DNA from 2 places in the Pseudomonas sp. C11 genome. Region 1 is predicted to be linked to the other one. Evidence: predicted binding sites of a transcription regulator. Region 1 holds the regulator's gene; the other holds the start of a gene.
What was found. The regulator FliA, encoded in region 1, starts transcription of late flagellar genes. The targets are predictions, from matches to a motif close to CTAAAGTTTNNNNNNNNNNNGCCGNTAA.

Region 1 (4,752 bases):
CGCTTGATCACCTGACCGGTCAGATCCTGGTAATCCTGCGCCAGCAGAATGTCGTTGAGGTGGTTGGACAGCTTGCTGCTGTCACGCTCGCTACGCGCAAGGAACAGCTCGATGCGTTTGGCCAGCTCACGGAAACCCTCTGCGCCGATTTCCCGGCGCATGAAACGACCCCACTCGGCGCTGAGGCTCTGCGCCTCATCGGCCAGGTCATTGACCAGTGGTGCACTCTGCTCCACCAGATCCATGGTGCGGTTAGCCGCTTTCTCGGTCTGGGTGACGACGTAGTTCAGACGCTCGGTGGCGTCGGATATCTGCGACAGCTCCTTGGCATGAGGCATGCGCGGGTCGAGCTGAAAATTGACAATAGCGTTGTGCAGCTCACGGGTCAGCTTGCCGACCTCGTGATACAAACCACGATCACGAACCTTGTTGAGCTCATTGATCAGTTGCACCGCGTTGCCGAAGTTACCTTTTTCGAGGCTATCGACCAGTTCGCGGGCATTGGTTTTCAGGGACGTTTCAAGATCGCCCAATGTGGAATCATCGTGTTCCATAGCACCCTCGCGGCCGACATCAGCCGTTGACCCGCTCGAAGATCTTCTCGATCTTTTCCTTCAGCACCTGCGCAGTGAAGGGCTTGACCACATAGCCATTCACGCCGGCCTGAGCCGCTTCGATGATCTGGTCACGCTTGGCTTCGGCGGTGACCATCAGCACCGGCAGGTGCTTGAGGCGCTCATCCGCACGTACCGCACGCAGCAGGTCGATGCCGGTCATACCGGGCATGTTCCAGTCGGTGACCAGAAAGTCGAAGCTGCCGCTCTGCAGCATCGGCAACGCTGAAGTGCCGTCATCGGCCTCGGCGGTATTGGTGAAACCCAAGTCTCGCAAGAGGTTCTTGATGATCCGTCGCATCGTCGAAAAATCGTCAACGATGAGGATTTTCATGTTCTTGTCCAAGTCGACCTCCGTACAGTCCCAAACGTATTGCGTTTGCAACTACGTCCTTTAATCGTGAAACCGTTTCTGCCTGCGAGTGCGCTGCGACTCAGCCAGCGCGCCATTCACTCAGCCGCGAACGCAGACGCGCCGCGCACTGACTGTGCAACTGACTGACGCGCGATTCGCTGACCCCCAGTACTTCACCGATTTCCTTCAGGTTCAGTTCTTCATCGTAATACAGCGCCAGCACCAGACGCTCGCGCTCCGGCAGGCCGGCAATGGCCTCGGCCAATGCCGCTTGAAAGCGTTCATCTTCGAGATCCCGCGAAGGTTCGAGGTGGGTGTGCCCGGCGTCTTCGTGCAGTCCGCCATGTTCACCGTCCTGCAATAGGTCGTCGAAACTGAACAGGCGGCTGCCCAAAGTGTCGCCAAGAATGCCGTAGTAATCTTCCAGACTCAATTGGAGTTCGGCAGCAACCTCGTGATCTTTAGCGTCACGCCCCGTTCTCGCTTCAACGGTACGTATCGCATCGCTGACCATCCGGCTGTTGCGGTGCACCGAACGCGGTGCCCAATCGCCCTTGCGTACCTCGTCGAGCATGGCACCGCGGATGCGAATACCGGCGAATGTTTCGAAGCTTGCACCCTTGCTGGAGTCGTATTTGCGCGAGGCTTCGAGCAGGCCGATCATCCCGGCCTGAATCAGATCGTCCACCTGCACGCTGGCTGGCAGACGCGCCAGCAAGTGATAGGCAATGCGCTTGACCAGCGGCGCATAGCGCTCGATCAACTGGTGCTGGGAGTCCTGCGCACGAGCCTTGTTGTACATACGAAGTCCAGAGGCTGCTGTCATACGGCCGAGTCTGCTGTCGGTTGCTTCACCAGGCGCTCGACGAAGAACTCCAGATGGCCGCGCGGGTTGGCCGGCAGCGGCCAGGTATCGACCTTCTGAGCGATTGCCTTGAACGCCAGTGCGCATTTGGAGCGCGGGAAGGCTTCATAGACGGCGCGCTGCTTCTGCACCGCCTTGCGTACGCATTCGTCGTAGGGCACCGCGCCGACGTACTGCAGGGCGACATCGAGAAAACGATCCGTCACCTTGGTCAGCTTAGCAAAGAGATTGCGACCTTCCTGCGGGCTGTGCGCCATGTTGGCCAGCACGCGGAAGCGGCTGATGCCATGGTCGCGGTTGAGCAGCTTGATCAGCGCGTAGGCGTCGGTGATCGAGGTCGGCTCGTCGCAGACCACAACGAGAATTTCCTGCGCCGCCCGCACGAAGCTGACGACCGCATCGCCGATGCCGGCTGCAGTGTCGATCACCAATACGTCGAGGTTTTCGCTGATATCGCTGAATGCCTGGATCAGGCCGGCGTGCTGCATGGGCGAAAGGTTGACCATGCTCTGCGTGCCCGATGCGGCCGGCACGATGCGGATACCGCCCGGCCCCTGCAGCAGGACGTCACGCAGGTCGCACTCACCAGCGATCACGTCGGCCAGGGTGCGCTTGGGGCTCAGCCCCAGCAGCACATCGACGTTGGCGAGCCCAAGGTCGGCGTCCATCAACATCACCCGGCGCCCCAGATCGGCGAGGGCCATGGACAGATTCACCGACACGTTGGTCTTACCGACACCGCCCTTGCCGCCGGTTACCGCGATCACCTGTACGGGATGCATACCCATGTTCTCTCAATACCTTGTCTAACTTCGACTTGGCCAACCGGCCGTTCGCCCCTGCAAAAAACGCAGGGTTTGCAACACTTTAGCGCTTCAGCCGACGCGCCGCGCGGTTCCTTGATAGAGACCGGCGAACAATTGCGCCATGGCGTCCTCGCTCGGCTCCTCCGGCGCCTGCAATCCCACCGCGCGGCTGACCAGTTGGTGGCTACGCGGAACGTGCAGATCATCCGGAATCCGCGGCCCGTCCGTGACATAGGCTACCGGCAGATGCTGGCCTATAGCCAGACCCAAAACCTCACCCAGGCTCACGGCCTCGTCCAGCTTGGTCAGTATGCAGCCGGAAAGGCCGCAACGCTTGTAACTATGGTAGGCCGCCTTGAGCACCTGTCTCTGACTGGTAGCGGCCAGCACCAGATAATTCTTGGCTTTCAGGCCGCGCGCAGACAGGCTTTCGAGCTGCAGACGCAGGGCCGGATCGTTGGCGGGCAACCCCGCCGTATCGATCAGTACGACACGTTTCTTGGCCAGGGGCGCCAGGGCTTGCAGCAGCGACTGCCCCGGATCGATCTGAGTCACCGAGACGCCGAGGATGCGCCCCAGGGTCTTGAGCTGTTCCTGGGCGCCGATACGGAAGCTGTCCATACTCACCAGAGCGACCTGCTGAGCACCGTACTTAAGCACGTAACGCGCGGCCAGCTTGGCCAGCGTGGTGGTCTTGCCCATGCCGGCGGGGCCGACCAGGGCAATCACCCCGCCCTCTTCCAACGGCTCGACCTTGGGCGTCTTGATCGCATGGGCCAGGTGCGCCAGGAGCATGCGCCAGGCCTGACGCGGCTCGGCGACACCTGCCACGCGGTCGAGCAACGCCTGCGACAGCTCGGCCGACAGGCCCATACGCTGCAAGCGGCGCCACAGGTTGGCCTGCTGCGGGCGACGGCTCTGCATTTGCCCCCAGGCGATGGAGCCCAGTTGTACTTCGATCAGCTCACGCAGGCCGTGCAGCTCGAAGCGCATGGCATCGAGCGCACGCGGATCGACACTGGGCGCGGCAGCCACCGGCTTCTCGACGGGGCGCTGCGGCTTGACCGGGGTCGCCGGCAATTCCGGCGCCACCAGCGAGTCATTGGCGAAAAGTTGACGGTCTTTCGACGAGTCCTGTTCGGCACGGGTCGCCAGCTCCGCCTGAGCATTGGCGATGCGCGCCTGAGTCTTGCGCAGCTCGGCCTCCAGAGCCGGATTCGGTCGAACCGGCGCCGGCGCCACCTGATAGTCGAGCGCGGCGGTCAGCTCGACACCGCCGGCCACGCGACGATTGCCGATGATGGCCGCGTCGGCGCCCAGTTCGTCACGCACCAGTTTCATGGCGGTCCGCATATCAGCAGCGAAGAAACGTTTGACCTGCATGACCCTTTACCTCAGTTCTGGCCCACAGTGGCGACTATGGTGACCTGCTTGTTGTCCGGAATTTCCTGGTAGGCCAGCACGTACATGCTGGGTACCGCCAGCCGCGCGAAGCGCGACAACATCGCCCGGATCGGACCGGCCACCAGCAGGATCACCGGTTTGCCGAGCATTTCCTGGCGCTGCGCCGCTTCCACCAGGGAACGTTGCAGCTTCTCGGCCATACCTGGTTCGAGGAGGATGCCATCCTCGCTACCCTGACCGGCCTTCTGCAGACTGTTCAGCAATATCTGTTCCAACCTTGGTTCAAGGGTGATCACAGGCAGCTCCGGCTCTAGTCCCACGATGCTTTGCACGATGGCGCGAGCCAGCGACACGCGAACGGCTGCGACCATGGCGGCGGGATCTTGACTCTTTGGCGCGACGTTGGCGATGGCCTCGGCGATGGTACGGATGTCGCGCACCGGCACCTGCTCCTGCAGCAGCGCCTGCAATACCTTGAGCAGGGTCGACAGCGACACGAGCCCAGGCACCAGCTCTTCGGCCAGCTTCGGCGAACTCTTGGCCAGCAATTGCATGAGCTGCTGCACCTCCTCGTGCCCAAGCAGCTCATGAGCGTGCTTGTGCAGGATCTGATTCAGGTGGGTGGCGACCACGGTGCTGGCATCGACCACGGTGTAACCGAGCGATTGCGCCTGGTCACGCTGACTGGGATCGATCCACACCGCCTCC
Region 2 (4,752 bases), on a different contig from region 1:
ACTTGGTCCAACGCCACATGTCTTCTTCGTGCTCGGTCCAGGTGTCTTCCAGCACGCCGCCTTCATAGGAAATGTGCAGCAGGTTGGCGTCCATGGAGTACGGCGACTTCTTCTTGCCGTGGCGTTCGATCGGGATGGCGTGCTTCTCGGCGTAGTCCATCAGCTTCTCGCGCGACAGCAGATCCCACTCGCGCCACGGGGCGATGACCTTGACGCCTGGCTTGAGCGCGTAGGCGCCCAGCTCGAAACGCACCTGGTCGTTACCCTTGCCGGTCGCGCCGTGGGAGATGGCGTCGGCGCCAGTCTCGTTGGCGATCTCGATCAGGCGCTTGGCGATCAGCGGACGGGCGATGGAAGTACCCAGCAGGTACTCGCCTTCGTAGATGGTGTTGGCGCGGAACATCGGGTAGACGAAATCACGCACGAATTCTTCGCGCAGGTCGTCGATGTAGATTTCCTTGACGCCCATAGCCTGAGCCTTGGCGCGGGCCGGCTCGACCTCTTCGCCCTGGCCGAGGTCGGCGGTGAAGGTCACCACTTCACAGTTGTAGGTATCTTGCAGCCACTTGAGGATCACCGAGGTGTCCAGGCCACCGGAATAGGCCAGAACTACCTTTTTGACGTCCGCCATGCCATCACTCCACGGGTTGTACGGTAAAACCCGTGATTCTACTGACCAAGCGACTCAATTTACAGGGGCGCGACAGGCGGAGTTGACGAAGCGACGCCCAGAAGGCTCAGGATGGCTGACTACCGGGCGGATCGACCGGGGTTGGGGCGGGTGCGCTCTGCTGCGGCGCCTCGGCCGGCGGCATGCGATCCAGACGCAAGGTTACCCGGCGGTTCTTGGCGCGATTGGCCTCGCTGGTGTTCGGCACCAGCGGATAGCGCTCACCGTGGAAGCGCACGCTGATCTGCTCGACGGGAATGCCATGGGCCTTGAGGTACTCCTGCACCGCCAGCGCGCGGCGGCGCGACAGATCGCGATTGGTCAGACGATTGCCGCTGTTGTCGGCATGACCGTCGATCTGGAAGCTGTTGATGCTCGGGTCGGCCTTGACGAACTCGAGGATGATGTCGAGCTTGGCCTTGGCCATCGGGTCGAGGTCGATCCCACCACCGGGAAAACCAATCTGCGCCAGGCGAATCTGATCGAAATTCACTGGCAGCAACTTGGCCGTGCAGGCTTCGTAATCGTCGTAGGCCTTGTGAAACTTCACCGGTAGCAGGCGCACTTCCAGTCTATCGCCGCCGTTGAAGGTGCGGTGGCGCACCACCGGGCTGCGCCCCTCCAGCAAGCCGGCGAGCAAGCGCGCCCCCTGCTCCTGCGAGCTGTTGAACGGTACCTCGCCGCTGGCGACGCTGACCGAGCCCAGATTGATGTCGCCACGCCCCGGCTGCCAAGGCGCGGCAGCGGCCAACAAGGTCGCCGAACCATTGCCGAGCCAGTGCTCACGCGCCTTGAGGCGGAAGGTGACCTGCTCACCGGCGCGGCGCACGAACTCGCCACTGCCGAAGTTGCTGATCGGCTGGCTCAGGCGACACTCGAACTTGTCACCCTCGACCGTCCACTCGACCTTTTCCAGCCGCGTCTGGAAGCTGATGGCATGCGCCGGCAGGCACAAAGGCATGCCAGCCAGCAGGCTGATCAGAAGCAAATTGGGCACACGCACGGTCGACTCCACGGCGGTTCACGGCATTCCCAAGGGGTATCGGTCAGGCGCGCGGAAACTTGACCCCCTGCGTTCGATTGTCGCGTCGGCGCGAGCGCGAACAGGCGCTTTTCAGTTACCATGCGGCCACGTTTTACCCGCCTGGAAGCCTCCATGTCCGACCGCCTGACTCTCCTGCGTCCCGATGACTGGCACATCCACCTGCGCGATGGCGCGGTGCTGCCACATACCGTCGGCGATGCCGCGCGCACCTTCGGCCGCGCCATCATCATGCCCAACCTGGTACCGCCGGTACGCAACGCCGCCGAGGCCGACGCCTATCGCCAGCGCATTCTCGCTGCGCGCCCGGCCGGCAGCCGCTTCGAGCCGCTGATGGTGCTCTACCTCACCGACAACACCAGCCCGGAAGACGTGCGTGCAGCCAAGGCCAGCGGCTTCGTGCATGCCGCCAAGCTCTACCCGGCCGGCGCCACCACCAACTCCGACTCGGGCGTCACCAGCATCGACAAGATCTTCCCGGTGCTCGAAGCCATGGCCGAAGTCGGCATGCTGTTGCTGGTACACGGTGAAGTGACCCGCGCCGAGATCGACGTGTTCGACCGCGAGAAGACCTTCATCGACGAACACCTGACCCGTGTGGTAGAGCGTTTCCCGACGCTGAAAGTGGTGTTCGAGCACATCACCACCCGTGACGCGGTGCAGTTCGTCGAGGCCGCCTCGGCCAACGTCGGCGCCACCATCACCGCCCATCATCTGCTGTACAACCGCAACCATATGCTGGTCGGTGGTATTCGCCCGCACTTCTATTGCCTGCCGATCCTCAAGCGCAACGTGCACCAGGAAGCCCTGCTCGATGCCGCCACCAGCGGTAACGTCAAATTCTTCCTCGGCACCGATTCGGCACCACACGCCAAGCACGCCAAGGAAGCCGCCTGCGGCTGCGCCGGCTGCTACACCGCCTATGCCGCCATCGAGCTGTACGCCGAGGCGCTCGAACAGCGCAATGCACTGGACAAGCTGGAAGCCTTCGCCAGCCACCATGGCCCGGACTTCTATGGCCTGCCGCGCAACACGGACAGCATCACCCTGGTACGTGAAGAATGGAGCGTGCCGGCCAGCCTGCCGCTGGGCGACAACAGCGTAATCCCGCTGCGTGCCGGCGAAACGCTGCGCTGGAAACTGCTGGAGGGTCAGGCGTGAGCGAAGACAACTACGAAGACGAACTCGAACCGAGCCTGCCATCCGGTCCGCGCACGCCCATGGCGGCGCGCTTTCGCGGCTACTTGCCGGTCGTCGTGGACGTCGAGACCGGCGGTTTCAACAGCGCCACCGATGCCCTGCTGGAAATCGCCGCGACCACCATCGCCATGGACGAGAGCGGCTTTCTCTACCCGGATCACACCCACTTCTTCCGCATCGAGCCCTTCGAGGGCGCCAATATCGAGGCGGCGGCGCTGGAGTTCACCGGCATCAAGCTCGACCACCCGCTGCGCATGGCGGTGAGCGAGGAACATGCCCTGGGCGAGATCTTCAAGGGCCTGCGCAAGTCGATCAAATCCGCCGGCTGCAAGCGCGCGATCCTGGTCGGGCACAACAGCAGTTTCGACCTGGGCTTCCTCAATGCCGCGGTGGCGCGTTGCGGCATCAAGCGCAACCCTTTTCACCCTTTCTCCAGCTTCGACACCGCCACCCTCGCAGGCCTCGCCTACGGCCAGACCGTGCTGGCCAAGGCCTGCCAGGCCGCCGGCATCGAGTTTGATGGCAAAGAGGCGCACTCGGCACGTTATGACACCGAGAAGACTGCCGAGCTGTTCTGCGGCATCGTCAACCGCTGGAAGGAAATGGGTGGCTGGGACGAGTTCGATCAGTAACCCATCCTCTCTCGCGGACATGAAAAACCGGCTCATGCCGGTTTTTTCATGTCTGGGCAGCGGAGTAATGCCGCTCGTCGGCTGCCGCGATCATTCGCAAAAGATCTTTGACAAGCATTCTCATTAACATTAGTATCCGACCCATCAAACAGAATCACCTGGACGAGCCTTGCCCATGTACGTCTGCCTCTGTGAAGGTGTCACCGATACCCAAATCCGCGAAGCGGTCTACGAAGGTTGCTGCAGCTACCGTGAAGTGCGCGGTAGCCTCGGCATCGCCAGCCAGTGCGGCAAGTGCGCCTGCCTGGCCAAGCAGGTGGTTCGCGAGACCATCGCCGAAGTGCAAAGCAGCCAGGCCAGCCTCGCCTACCCCGCGAACTTCGTCACTGTCTGATTCTCCCGAACACAAAAAACCGGATCCTCGATCCGGTTTTTTTATGCCTGCCGTTTGCCTCAGCGGTAGGCTTCGAACAGCCCCGTGGCGCCCATGCCGCCGCCCACGCACATGGTGACGATGCCGTAACGCAGCTCGCGGCGCTGCAGCTCACGCACCAGGTGGCCGACCTGGCGTGAGCCGGTCATGCCGAAGGGATGGCCGATGGAAATGGAGCCGCCATTGACGTTGTATTTGTCATTGTCGATTTCCAGTTTGTCGCGGCAGTACAGGCATTGCGAAGCGAACGCCTCGTTGAGCTCCCACAGATCGATGTCGGCCACGCTCAGGCCCTTCGCCTTGAGCAGCTTGGGCACCGAGAACACCGGGCCGATGCCCATCTCGTCCGGCTCGCAGCCGGCCACGGTAAAGCCGCGGAAATAGGCCTTGGGCTTGAGGCCCAGCTCCAGCGCTTTTTCCAGGCTCATCACCAGGGTCATGGAGGCGCCGTCGGACAGTTGCGAGGCGTTGCCCGCCGTGACGCTACCCGCCGGGTCGAATGCCGGCTGCAGCTTGGCCAGGGATTCCAGGGTGGTATCCGGGCGGTTGCAGTCATCGGCCTCGACCACGCCATCGACGATCTTCTTCTCGCCGGAGGCCTTGTCTTCGACCAGATACTTCACCGTCATCGGCACGATTTCATCAGCGAACAAGCCTTCGGCCTGAGCCCGCGCGGTGCGCTGCTGGCTTTGCAGGGCGTAGACATCCTGGGCTTCGCGGCTGATGCCGTAGCGGTTGGCGACGATCTCGGCGGTCTTGCCCATGGGGTAGTAGA

Region 2: VC352_RS22475 (flagellar protein MotY) is a predicted target of FliA. The motif match lies at 1,710-1,737, and genes of this name have one in related genera.

What each region holds. Positions count from the first base shown of each region.
Region 1 covers NZ_JAWIIP010000002.1:139,417-144,168, forward strand. The annotation lists gene VC352_RS03775 (protein phosphatase CheZ) at 1-554, opposite strand, end outside; gene VC352_RS03780 (chemotaxis response regulator CheY) at 574-948, opposite strand; gene fliA (RNA polymerase sigma factor FliA) at 1,049-1,795, opposite strand; gene fleN (flagellar synthesis regulator FleN) at 1,792-2,622, opposite strand; gene flhF (flagellar biosynthesis protein FlhF) at 2,710-4,023, opposite strand; gene flhA (flagellar biosynthesis protein FlhA) at 4,035-4,752, opposite strand, start outside.
Region 2 covers NZ_JAWIIP010000017.1:119,754-124,505, reverse strand. The annotation lists gene VC352_RS22480 (argininosuccinate synthase) at 1-631, opposite strand, end outside; gene VC352_RS22475 (flagellar protein MotY) at 738-1,673, opposite strand; gene pyrC (dihydroorotase) at 1,827-2,873, shown strand; gene rnt (ribonuclease T) at 2,870-3,544, shown strand; gene VC352_RS22460 (bacterioferritin-associated ferredoxin) at 3,720-3,938, shown strand; gene VC352_RS22455 (thiolase family protein) at 3,998-4,752, opposite strand, start outside.